Regions from separate parts of the Exiguobacterium sp. SH0S7 genome, predicted to be linked through region 2. Evidence: riboswitches for the same ligand, from Rfam matches in the RefSeq annotation. Region 2 holds a riboswitch; each other region holds the start of a gene.

Region 1 (4,173 bases), on a different contig from region 2:
GTCGGATGAATCGGTCCAATTCCGACATAATCGGCGTATCTCGAAGCCGTTGCGGCTTGCTCGATCGAGTGGACCGAGACACCGAGCCACTTCTTTGAACCGATTCGCCGACGAACGACTTCGGCTGCTGCGTCCTCTTGTCCGACATGAACTCCGTCCGCATCGAGTTTGATTGCCAGCTCGACGTCATCGTTGACGATGAACGGGACACTGTACTGTCGACAAAGTGTATGCAACGCTCGTGCCATCGCTTCTTTTTTATCCCCATACAGTGGCTCTTTACCTTTTTCGCGAAATTGAAAACATGTCACACCACATTGAAGCGCCGTTTCGACCGTCTGAACGAGATCAAACGTATCCGCCGTGCCGCAAATGAAGTAGAGCTTTAACCGCTCAACGATAGGCGATGGATTCAATGGAAACCACCTCCTTCGGGTGCTTATTGTACGCCCAATGATTTGTCGGTCCATGCCCGCTGCCGATCTGCAATCCGTGGGCGATGGCACTATGGATGAACTGTTTCGCCTTCTGCGCGGCTTCCATAACGGTATGCCCGTTCGCGAGCTCCGCTGTTAGCGCAGCCGAAAACGTGCAACCGGTCCCGTGCGTATCTTTCGTCAGCAACCGTGGCGTCACCATTCGAAACGTATCGGTCTTCGTCATGACTAGGTCTTCGGCGAGAGGACCATCCAAATGACCGCCTTTCAACATGACGACGTTTGCACCGTAAGACAACAAGCGCTCAGCTGCTTTCAGACGATCAGTGAACGTACAAATCGTCAAGCCGGTCAACACTTCAGCTTCAGGGATATTTGGTGTGACGACCGTCGCCATCGGTAACAGCCTCGTCCGTAGCGCGGTGACGGCGTCCCGTTCAAGCAAGGTCGCACCGCCTTTAGCGATCATGACCGGATCGACGACGACATTTTGAAAACGATGCTGCTCGAGCGCGTCAGCTACGATGTCAATCAACTCACGATTGAACAGCATCCCGGTCTTGCACGCCGAGATGATAAAGTCTGATCCGACTGCATCGAGCTGGCGTGCGACGAGGTCGGCGGAGACGGCTTCGACACCGTGCACGCCACGCGTGTTTTGAGCCGTCACCGCGGTCACGACACTCGTGCCAAATACGCCTAATTCTTGAAACGTTTTCAAATCGGCTTGGATTCCGGCTCCCCCGCCAGAGTCCGAACCGGCGATGGTCAAGACTTGAGGCCTCATCGCGCAAACACCTCGATTCGGTCGCTCGGCAGGTCAGTTGACGTCATGGTAGCGAGCGCGTTGAGAAAGTGGATCGGGAAATCCCCAGGACCCGTCGCTGCTTCACTCGCCAACTCGCCGCATCGTGCATATCCGGTGAGCGCGGTCGAGGTTGCCGTCATCACGTCCGGTTCAACAGCAAGGAACGCACCGACGACCGCACTGAGTAGACAGCCGGTGCCTGTGGTCTCTGTCATGAGCGGATGCCCGCCCAAAATTTCTAGCGTGACCGTACCATCGCTCACGAAATCTGTCCTCCCCGTAATCGCGACAACACAGCTAAATCGGTTCGCTGCTCGTTCGGCGAGTTGTTGCGGATGATGTGTGCCGCTTCCGGCGTCGACCCCTTTCGTCGTCCAACCGGCATCGACAAGCGTGGCGACTTCCCCGGCGTTCCCACGGATGACCGTGACGCGGACGTCTCGCAAAATTCGTTCAACGACACCGCGGCGAAATGACGTCGCCCCGACACCGACCGGGTCTAGGACGACAGGACGACCCGACTGATTCGCAGCTTGTCCGGCACGGATCATCGTCGCCTCGGTCATTGCGTCAAGCGTCCCGATGTTCAAGACGAGGGCATCGCTCACGGTCGCCATGTCTGCCACTTCTTCAATCGCATCGGCCATGACCGGGGACGCACCGATGGCGAGCAACCCGTTGGCCGAGAAGTTGGCGACGACGATGTTCGTAATGTTATGGACGAGCGGTCGCTTCAACCGGACGGCTTCCCATAGATCCGGCCTCATCGTCCCACCTCAAGCGGCAGTTCCCACGATTCGAGTGTCCAGGCCATCTCCCAAAACGCGAGCTCATAGTAGCAACTTTTCAAAAACAGCTGCTGATAGCGCATCCGTTCTGACTCCGTCGCTTGTCCCGCCAATTCGTCAAGTCGCTCGATCTGCTCTTCGACGAGTTCACGGAACCATTCCGAACCGTACGTCGCAATCCAAACAGAATAAATCGGATGGTCTGGCTCTGCGTCCTTCAAGCGCTCCCCGATCTCGTAATACACCCAGTAGCATGGAAGAATCGCCGCGAGCACGTCTCCGAGGGTCGGGCCGGCTTGTTGCATATGGAGCGCGTATGCATAAGCCGTCGGAGCTGGTTCGAACGTCGCCCACTCCACGTCACTCACCTTGAGCATCGTAAAAAAGTCCCGATGCAACTCGTGCTCCGCCTCGATCGTATGGAGGGCGTGCGTCAAAAATCGGCTCGCCAGCTCCATCGTCGGGGCAAGTGTAGCGCCCTTCGCCTGTACTTTCGAAAATTGATTCAAGTAGTACGAGTCTTGCATCACGTAATGCCGAAACTTCGCCTCGTCGAGTGTCCCGTCTCCGAGCGCGCGGACGAACGGATGGTGGAAACTCGCCTCAAACAAGGCGTCGGCCTCTTGGCGGATGTGTGCGGTAAATGTCATCGTATTCTCCTCCTTTGTATGAAAAAAGACGCCGCCTCCCATAACGGAAGCGGCGTCGGCCATACACAAAGAGTGTGAGAAAGGACGTTTCGCCCACTTCCCTCCGCTAGCGTGAACTAGATCAGGTTCAAAGGGTCTGGACCTTGTCCATCTCAGCCGCGTCAAGCGACTCCCCTAGTGGCAAACATTATGAAATTTGGTCATCTTCGACCACATCATATCAATCTTTTTGGAAAATGCAAACCCTTTAACGCGAGAAGCGACGGTTGAGCGCGGTCCCAAAATGTGAGAACCGCTCTGTCCCGAGCTTACGACGGTTCGAGGCCGCAAACACGTAATAATCGACCTTCCCCATATAATAAATCAAGCGTAGTCCCGCAATGAAGAACGTGATCGTCGTGCTGATGGCAAAGCCGACTCCGTACCAGTCGATTCCGCGTGACAGTAACGACAACGTGAACAAGGCGTTCAATGTGAAGAACGAGAGGTTGACGAACAACGCACCACGCCGGTCCTCAAAATAAAGCAAGAGCAGCGTCAGTACGAGAATCATCGCGTTCGCGAACGCGGCGAGCGTCGTCATCCGGAAAATTTGACCGACTTCTTCCGGGACACCGATCCAACCGACGAACACACCCGCCATCAAGATCGCGAACAAGGTGACAACACCTTGACTTCGCCCAAGTCGGATCAATTCATTTTTCAACACCGTCGTCATCGTCTGCTTCGCCTTCTCAATTTGGTGTAACGCCCCACCATAATTGATCAAGCCGTAAAACGTTCGGTAGCGCTCGTAAAACCTTGTCTCTACAGCGACGACGAACAAGAGCTGGGTCGGGATGATCGTCAAGTACGACCAGAACACAGCCGTGTCGTAATACGGATTGAACACGAACGAATCGGCAATCACCATGCGCCCTTCACCAAACCAGATGATGAAGTTGGTCACCCAGATCCCAAGCACGTATAACACACCAATCGCGAACAAGTCCGGATACTTATCAAAATACCGGAAGTATGAAAACTCTCGTGTTGCATACCTGAGCGGAAACGTTCGGAGCATCGCGAAGAATAGGCCGAACAGCGTCACGACCATCCCAACGGTAAAGCCAAACAAAAGCTCGAGGCTCGATGGGTTGACCATGAGACGACTGATCAAATAGACGCTCGCGACTGAAATAACCCCGCCTAGCAAGAAGCTGTAAGCGACCGCTTGATAAAATTTGGCGGCGCTCAAGAACAAGAACATGACCCAGATGACGTTGATGGTCATGAATAAGACGAACAGGACGAGCTTATAGGCGAAACTGAGCGGTGAAATCAGCCAAAACACGCTATACATGACGACGGCAGCGAGAATCGTCACTTTTAACATGCCGGTGAAGACAGGAAAGATCTCATGGGCTTTCTTTTCATAAAATAAATCGGCCACGTATCGCGTGACGACGAGCTGCTGAAAACTAAATAGAATTTGCGAGAAAATGAACGCG
Region 2 (4,173 bases):
ACACCAATCCATCTAAACGTTTTAACCCCACACCAAATCCTCCTTCGTTCTCGTCAGTCATTCGTCAGACGAACGCCTTGTACGAATATATTTACCGACGAAACGTTTAATCCTAAAGTTTCACCGAGCGTGTATTTCACACGACTTTGCACGTTGTACGCGACTTCTGACACTTTCGTCCCGTAGCTCACGATGATGTGCATATCGATATGTACGTCTTCTCCATCTTGACGTACGACAACGCCACGCGCATAGTTCTCACGTTTGAGCAGTTCTGCGATCCCGTCTTTCAGTTGAGCTTGTGACGCCATTCCTACGACGCCGAAACATTCCATCGCCGCACCGCCCGCGAGTGTCGCGACCACGTCGTTCGTGATATCAATATTGCCATATGTTGTCTTCATTTCAATTGCCATATGGAGTAGCCTCCTTTATTCGGAATGATTCCTACAGTATATTCTACAATAAGTACCTAGTTATTAAAAGGACATGCCCCTAAACTCGGTCAATTGTAACCGCAACCCTCATTCATTATTAAAATCCTCATCCGTAATGTCAAGTTTTTTTCTTGTCATCCGGTTATTTTCTAGTTGCATCGTGAAAAAACCCATGCTAATATAAACGAGTGTCTATTAGGACGAACCCACATAAAAAAGGAGGGGAAACGCATGGCACGTAAATGCTACGTAACAGGTAAGTCACCTAAGTCAGGTAACAACCGTTCGCACGCACTCAACAAGACAAAACGTACTTGGGGTGTAAACGTACAAAAAGTTCGCATTCTCGTTGACGGTAAACCTAAACGAGTTTGGGTTTCAGCTCGCGCTCTTAAATCAGGTCTCGTTGAACGCGTATAATTACCATACACGAACGAAATAAATCCCAGCGGCATACGCCGATGGGATTTTTTTGTTTACTTCTTTATATACATAATCAAGACGTTGCCACTGTGAACGAGCAAGTCCGCCTCTTCTGCCGACCACTCGTTTGAAATCGTCAGCGCCTCATAGCTGACGACGTCATGGTTCTCGAGCGGGTACTTGACGCCACGAATCGAGACCGAGGCCCGTTTCCAAGGTACGAGCGACAAGTAATGGTCAGGACGACGCGGGAGACGATAGTCCCCTTTTCCGACGAGACGGACTTCTTGCCCGTCTGCGAACAACCGCATCTCGGGGTACGCCTCGAGCAGACCGACGTTACTGAGCGTCATATCGAGCCTGCCCCCGAGTGCACCGTACACGTCGATCACGTCCGCTCCTTTCCCTCGTGCCGCCTCGAGGGCGATCTCAAGGTCGGTCACGTCTTTTTCAGACGGATAACGGACAGCTTCCTCCGGCACGGTGCCTGTGAACGAATCAAAGTCACCGACGAGCAGGTCCGGCTTCATCCCACGGTCGAGCAGCGTATGATAGCCGCCGTCGACACCGATGACGTAATCGGCGTTCCGAGGAAGATCAGGGACCGCTTCCGGGCTCGCAGCCACAATCAAGACGCGCATTATCTGATGTCCCGTGTCGCGAGCGTCGCGAAGCGCGGCGCCGACGTGAACAAGAGCACGATCACGACCGCCGAGACGAGGAACGACGGCAACATATACGTCAAGTTATAGCCGAGCGAGTACAAGACGACCGGTCCTTCCGCATACTCGGCGAAGAAGACAATGCCGGAGACGACGTGCGCAACGTAGCGGAGCGCCGAGCCGATCAACGCCCCGAGAATCAAATAGAACGTGAGCGTTTTCTTGGCGCCGTCTTTTGCCGACTGTTTGACTTGACCGGCGAAGATGCCGGCGACTCCGACGAGGCCGTAGGCGACCGTATAGTCGAGTAAAAATTGGACCGGCGTGAAGATATAGGCCCCAAATAACAGTTGTAGCGTCCCGACGAGCGCGCCCGTCGCGAGTCCGCCTCTCAATCCGTGGCGATACGCCATCACGAGAATCGGTAGCATCGCCAAGCTGACTGCTCCGCCTTGCGGCAACCGATATGGGATGAGCATGTCAAAGATCAGTCCGAGTGAGGCGAACAGCGAGATTTCAATGAGCGCCTGTAGTTTTAAACGTTGTTTCATCTTATTCCCTCCTTGATATGAGTGAACGACAAAAAGCAGCATGACGTAAACGCCATGCTGCTATCGTGTAGCAACGTGCATTTTCGCCACATCCCTACGTCCGTGTGAACGGAACAGGTTCAAAGGGTTAGCTCATGCCTCTCAGCCACAGATGTGACACCCCTTGCGACAATATTTGTTGTTCTATAGATGATTATACACGAGACGCGTTGCGAATGCTATCGATTGCGTCTTTATAGCTCGGTTCGTTATAGATGGCTGAACCGGCAACGAGGACGTCGGCACCTGCGTCGATACAAAGTTTTGCCGTCGCAGGATTTACCCCGCCATCGATCTCGATCTCGAAGTCGAGACGACGCGCTTGGCGCATCTCGCTGAGCGCCGCGATCTTCGGGACGACCGCTTCGATGAACGCTTGGCCGCCAAAGCCAGGGTTCACGGTCATGAGCAACACCATATCGACATCACCGAGCACGTGCTCGATTGATGACAACGGCGTATGTGGGTTCAAGACGACACCACACTTGGCGCCGGCTCCTTTGATTTGTTGCAATACGCGATGCAAATGGTTTGTCGCCTCGACATGGACCGTGACGATATCGGCGCCTGCTTGAACGAAGTCCTCGACGAACCGTTCCGGTTGGTCGATCATCAAATGGACGTCTAATACTATGTCCGACTTGTCACGCAAACTTTTGAGTACCGGCAGTCCAATCGAGATGTTCGGCACGAACTGACCGTCCATGACGTCAAAATGAATGTAATCGGCCCCTGCTTCTTGGACCGCTTTGACCTCTGCCTCAAGGTTGGCAAAATCGGCCGACAGGATCGATGGTGCGATTTTAATCATGTTAGTACCTCCGTTGTCTATCTTTTAATTCCTCCATAAACGTAACATAGTTCGCATAGCGGGTGGAAGCGATTTCTCCGGCCTCGACCGCCGCTTTGACGGCACAACCCGGCTCGTTCAAATGGGCGCAACCACGGAATTTACAGTCATCGTGCCGCAAGACGAATTCAGGGAAACACCAACGCATCTCCTCGACTTCAAGTTCTTCCGGGAACTCAAGACTCGAGAATCCAGGTGTATCGGCGACGAACCCGTCCGCGAGTGTGATGAGCGTGACGTGACGCGTCGTATGCTTCCCGCGGCCAAGCGCTTTCGAAATCTTACCAGTCGCGAGTTCGAGCTCCGGTGCGACCGCGTTCAGCAACGAACTCTTCCCGACGCCGGTCTGTCCGGCGAACACGCTCGTCTTGTCTTTGAACGCGCTGCGGATGAGCTCGATTCCAGCTCCGTCTTCGGTCGACGTCTCAATGACTTGATAGCCGATCGAACGGTATAGCGCTGCCGCCGCACTAATTTTTTCTTTTTCAGCTTCTAGCAACAAGTCCATCTTCGTCAACACGATGATTGGGTGAACTTGCTTCGATTCGATCAAAATGAGAAAGCGGTCAAGCAAATGAAACGAGAACGCCGGCTCTTTCACGGAAAAGAGCAGAAACGCCTGATCGATGTTGGCGATCGGCGGACGGACGAGATGGTTCGACCGCTCATCGACAGCCATGATGTAGCCGGTCCCGTCCCCTTGGTCTTGAATATCGACGTCGTCCCCGACGACGGGCGAAATGTTTCGGTTCCGGAAGTTTCCCCGGGCGCGACATCTGATTTCAACTTTCGTTTCGGTCATGACATCATAAAATCCACCTTGCAAGCGAATAATCGTTCCTTTCATCCTGTTTCCTCCTTAGAAAAGAGGTGACGCGCACGCCACCTCTTCATTGTGAATCTTTTGCTTGTGCGTATGTCACCGTATCGGTCCGAACGACTTCACCCTCGACTTCAATCGTCGCGGTACCGACTTCGTCCGGAGCAATGACGAGCGTATAGGAATACGTCGTCGTTTCTGTGATCATATCACGCAACACTTCGATCTCACCACGGGCATCGACGGTACGAATGACGACTTCGACCGGTTCCGCCTCGTCACCCTCTGCCGGCGGTTCGATTTCGACGTCCACTTCCCGCTCGATTGAGATGTCGGTCGGCTCGACTCCTTGTGAGACGATGACCGTCAGTTCCGTTCCCGGATCGACCGC
Region 3 (4,173 bases), on a different contig from region 2:
CAACTGTTGAACGCCCGGGTATGGAAGTTGGGTGACTCTTGGACGAGCTCAAAACCGAGCGTTTCATAAAATTGCTTTGACGCCGCATAGTCGGGCGTTTGGATACAGAGATGGTGGATTTGTTTCATCGTGTCACTCCTTTGCTTTTATTTTAGCGAATAGGAGCCTGAAGCGGAACTTTTCTTGAACGAAGACGTATACGACACCGAGGAGGGATACATATGGAAATCCAATACGAATTGACGGAAGAAGACTACATTCACTTCAACTTGAGTCATATTAGACGTTCAAAGATAGGAAAGAGGATGCTATTCCTGCAGCGCATCATCGGGCCCGTCATCATTTTAAGTGGTGGCGCTTTGACGTTCGCGACACTGTTTCAAGATACGAGCTGGTGGCTGTTTGGGGTATATGGCGTCATCAGCCTCCTCTGGTTCCTGTATTATCCGAAGTATTTTGAACGGCATATCCGAAAACAAACGAAGCGGATGATTCAAGAACGAAGCAATGAAGGCATGATCGGCCCGCATACGATGGATTTGGATGAAGACGGTCTTCGTGACAAAAATGCGTTCGGGGAGACGAAAGTCTCATGGAGCGGCATCAAGGAAGTCGTCGAGGAAGCCGATTATGTGTATTTGTATAACTCGTCGGTCAGCGCCTACATCTTGCCGAAACGCGGGCAGGACATGGAGGAGGTACAACGATGGCTACCGATGCGTTGACGATTCAACCGATTGATGAGACGAACTTGGATGCGGTCGTCGCCTTGACCGTCGCACCTGGTCAGGCCCGCTTTATCGAAACGAACGCGGAATCGCTCCGCGAGATGGACGTCGACGTCAAGTACGCGTGGACGTGCTACGCGCTCTGTCGAGACAATCAACCGGTCGGCTTCATGATGGTCGGGGCCGAGAACAAGGTGGAGCGTTACGTCTGGCTCGACCGCTTTATGATTGATATGGATGAGCAAGGGAAAGGCATCGGGTCAACATTTTTGCAACTTGCGATTGAGTGGATGCAAGAGCGATTTGATGTCGATGACATCATCCTCAGTCTCCATCCGACGAACGAACCAGCGAAACGGTTTTATGCGAAGGGCGGATTTGAGGACAGTGGCTTGATTGATGAAGCGAACGGGGAAGAGATTTGGGTGTATCACGTGAAGCAGGGACAGCCTTCCTAAGTCGGCCGTCCCTGTTTTGGTGGTTGTTGTTCAATTATCGCTTCACCGTGAGTGGACGCAACTGTTTGACCCGCGCCAAGACGATCCAGCCGAGGATGGCTCCGGTCACGCTCGAGGCGAGGAAGGCCGGGAAGAAGAACAGCGCCCCAAACTCAGAACCCATTAAGATTTTCGCGTACGGGACGGCGATGAGCGAGGCAATGACGCCCGTCCCGATGACTTCACCGAGCGCAGCGAAAGCGACCCGGTTCGTCCGCACGTAAAATAGTCCGGCAAGCAAGGCGCCGATCATACCACCTGGGAAGGCGAGCAACGACCCGGTCCCGGTCATGACACGGACGAGTCCGGTCACGAACGCGACGAGGACGGCACCAATCGGACTGACGGTGACGGCGGCGATGACGTTCACCATATGTTGCACCGGATAGGCCCGGGCGACACCGGTCGGGATGGAGATGAACAGGGAGCCGATGATGGCGATGGCGATGAGCATCGCCATCCAAGTGAGTTGTTGAATACGCATGAAGTGTCTCCTTTCAAAATGAAAACGCCACTTCTCCAAGTGGAAAAGTGGCGTGGACAGACAGACGTATCCAAGCCACTTCCCTACGCTGGTATGAGCCAGATCAGGTTCGAAGGGTCCGGCAGTTGCCGTCTCAGCCCGAAGGCTCCCCTAGTGGTCGTTTATTGGTTTGAGTATAGCATACCGTTATTTTGTTGCCTCAATTTTTCGCGGTCGGAAGATGAAATAAATGATACCGCTATACAGGGCGTATAAAAACAGGGAAAACACGAGATTGATGAGCCACGGGAGTGTACCCATAAATACGGTGACCGAGGCGTTACGGAACCAGCCGAGTGAAAGACATAGTCCGACAAAGCTGAGCACGATCGTCGTCCAAAAGCTGATATCTGGACGCCTCGACACGCGGCGAACGACTAGACCGATTATGAAGCTGAAGACAGCCGTCGTACCTAAATACATATAGAGTAACGCATCAACCGGGTATGAATAATAGACAACGTCCATATTATTTCCTCCTAAACGAAGTGTGGTGAAAGGAAGTGAGGTCAGTGAGGAGTGCGATCCCATGGCGTGACGAGTCTTACCGTGAACAGTTCGAGCACTGGCTCGATGGCCATGTGCCAGGCGTGACGTGGCGGGTTGTGAAAGATACGGATTTGACATACTTGATGTATGGAGAGTACGGAGCAGACCGTTACTACGCCAAGGCGGTGACAGCAATTAGTGATGGCGAGGCCGAACTGTCGATGCATCTAGCCGAACGGCATCCGGGACTGGTCCCGGAGGTCATCGCCATTGACGCGGCACGCAACTGGCTACTTATGCGAGACATCGGCGGGGATGCACTTCGCGAATACCCTAAGCACAGTCGGTACGAAGCGGCTGTGCGTCAATATGCGAAACTACAGAGAAAAGAAGCGAATTACATGGATACGCTTTTGGCCTACGGCATCCCGGACCGGTGTCCGGCTCGTCTAAAAGAAGAGATACGGACGTATTTACCCGAGTTATGTACGGGGTTAGATCGAGATAAGGCAGAGGCGGTGCTGGCGCTCCAAGACGAACTCCTCACCATGTGCGACGAGCTCGCGACGGGTATGCCGATGAGTCTCGAGCACGGCGATTTACATTGCGGCAACATCTTTTGGCGCGAACAGACGGATGACTTATGTATTCTCGATTGGGGCGATGCGACCGTCACCCATCCGTTCTTCAGCGTCCGTGTGTTTTGGAACGCGCTCTACGACTTGTTGCCGGAAGACGATGAAGTCGCCTGGTATGAACAGATTCAGAAGATGCGTACCGTCTACTTGGCTGAGTGGGAAGATGTGGCGCCTCGGGACTTGCTATGGCGCCATTTGTTGATCGCTGAAGAGCTCGGTTGCGTATATCGGGCGCTGTCGTGGCATATATATGTGACCAACTATCGGTATGATCCGTCCGAGTCAGCCGATAAACCGGCCCAATGGCTCAACTTGTTCCTCGAGTATCGGGACTTGAAACGTCGCGGTACGTGATCACTCATTCTTCTCGAGCAGGTTTTCATAATCCGTCTCGTTCCAAAACAGCTGGGCGATTGACTCCGGTGCTTTCAAAATCTCACCGTCTTGGTCGTAGACGATGGCGTAGCCGTTTTCGATCTCAAAGACGATCAAGTCGGCCGTCACTTCCTTGACGCCGTTCCCGGCAATGATGACGTTCTCGATTGGGTCGCGTGCGACTTGAACTCCCCATTCGTCGAGCTCGACGATGAGCGCTGACGTGTAGGCATGGCGGTCGTAAATCGATTGAAACTCGTCTTGCGTCAATGTGACGTCGGTCGGGGGGGCACTCGTCCCGTATTTGCGCTTCTCAATCTCCTCAACGAATTGCGTGAACGACTCTTCTTGCCAAAAGAGCGGTGCGACCGACTCGGGACCGTTGGCGATCTCACCGTCTTCATTCTCATAGACGGTCGCGTACGTGCCGTCGTCGAGCTTGAACGGATAAATATCGGCGTATGTATGATGGATCCCGTCCCCGGCGATGACGACGCGTTCGAACGTCTCCCGGAACGGTGTTAGCCCTTGGGTTTCGAGCGCTGCTAACAAGTCTTGGGCAGTCTCGTGTTGGTCAAAGACGTCTTTGAAATCTTCTCGTGTCCATTCGATCGTCGCTTCTTCATCTTGTTCGTTCATATCAGGAGAGACGATTGGTTGCTCGGCTTGATCGGTACAACCTGTCAGCAAGAACGCGCTTAAGCCAAGTAGTCCTAACCGTTTCATAAAACAACCCCCTAGTAAGTTACATTATTTCCCTATTTTACATTAGCGTAGCATGTATGAAATAGGATGAGAACCTGGATACTTTCTCATCTAGGGCAAATGCAATCGCTACCTCGTCTGGTTCAATCAACACAATCTGTACGATTGAACAGGGAAATGTCGACTTTTGGCGAACACATTTAGGAAACCGGTCTAAA

The links. Region 2 has a riboswitch for thiamine pyrophosphate ahead of thiT (energy-coupled thiamine transporter ThiT). Riboswitches for the same ligand answer to the same signal wherever they lie in the genome.
Region 1: another riboswitch for thiamine pyrophosphate. It lies ahead of tenA (thiaminase II); the one in region 2 lies ahead of thiT (energy-coupled thiamine transporter ThiT).
Region 3: another riboswitch for thiamine pyrophosphate. It lies ahead of thiW (energy coupling factor transporter S component ThiW); the one in region 2 lies ahead of thiT (energy-coupled thiamine transporter ThiT).

What each region holds. Positions count from the first base shown of each region.
Region 1 covers NZ_SJVA01000004.1:61,460-65,632, reverse strand. The annotation lists gene thiE (thiamine phosphate synthase) at 1-416, opposite strand, end outside; gene thiD (bifunctional hydroxymethylpyrimidine kinase/phosphomethylpyrimidine kinase) at 394-1,224, opposite strand; gene thiM (hydroxyethylthiazole kinase) at 1,221-2,012, opposite strand; gene tenA (thiaminase II) at 2,009-2,683, opposite strand; TPP riboswitch at 2,765-2,869, opposite strand; gene pelG (exopolysaccharide Pel transporter PelG) at 2,931-4,173, opposite strand, start outside.
Region 2 covers NZ_SJVA01000002.1:151,104-155,276, forward strand. The annotation lists gene EVJ22_RS04485 (DAK2 domain-containing protein) at 1-31, opposite strand, end outside; gene EVJ22_RS04490 (Asp23/Gls24 family envelope stress response protein) at 54-416, opposite strand; gene rpmB (50S ribosomal protein L28) at 669-857, shown strand; gene EVJ22_RS04500 (thiamine diphosphokinase) at 914-1,501, opposite strand; gene thiT (energy-coupled thiamine transporter ThiT) at 1,501-2,073, opposite strand; TPP riboswitch at 2,148-2,247, opposite strand; gene rpe (ribulose-phosphate 3-epimerase) at 2,267-2,923, opposite strand; gene rsgA (ribosome small subunit-dependent GTPase A) at 2,925-3,809, opposite strand; gene pknB (Stk1 family PASTA domain-containing Ser/Thr kinase) at 3,853-4,173, opposite strand, start outside.
Region 3 covers NZ_SJVA01000004.1:19,957-24,129, forward strand. The annotation lists gene EVJ22_RS08205 (VOC family protein) at 1-128, opposite strand, end outside; gene EVJ22_RS08210 (YcxB family protein) at 222-725, shown strand; gene EVJ22_RS08215 (GNAT family N-acetyltransferase) at 707-1,186, shown strand; gene thiW (energy coupling factor transporter S component ThiW) at 1,221-1,709, opposite strand; TPP riboswitch at 1,773-1,871, opposite strand; gene EVJ22_RS08225 (hypothetical protein) at 1,896-2,216, opposite strand; gene EVJ22_RS08230 (phosphotransferase family protein) at 2,261-3,229, shown strand; gene EVJ22_RS08235 (hypothetical protein) at 3,230-3,976, opposite strand.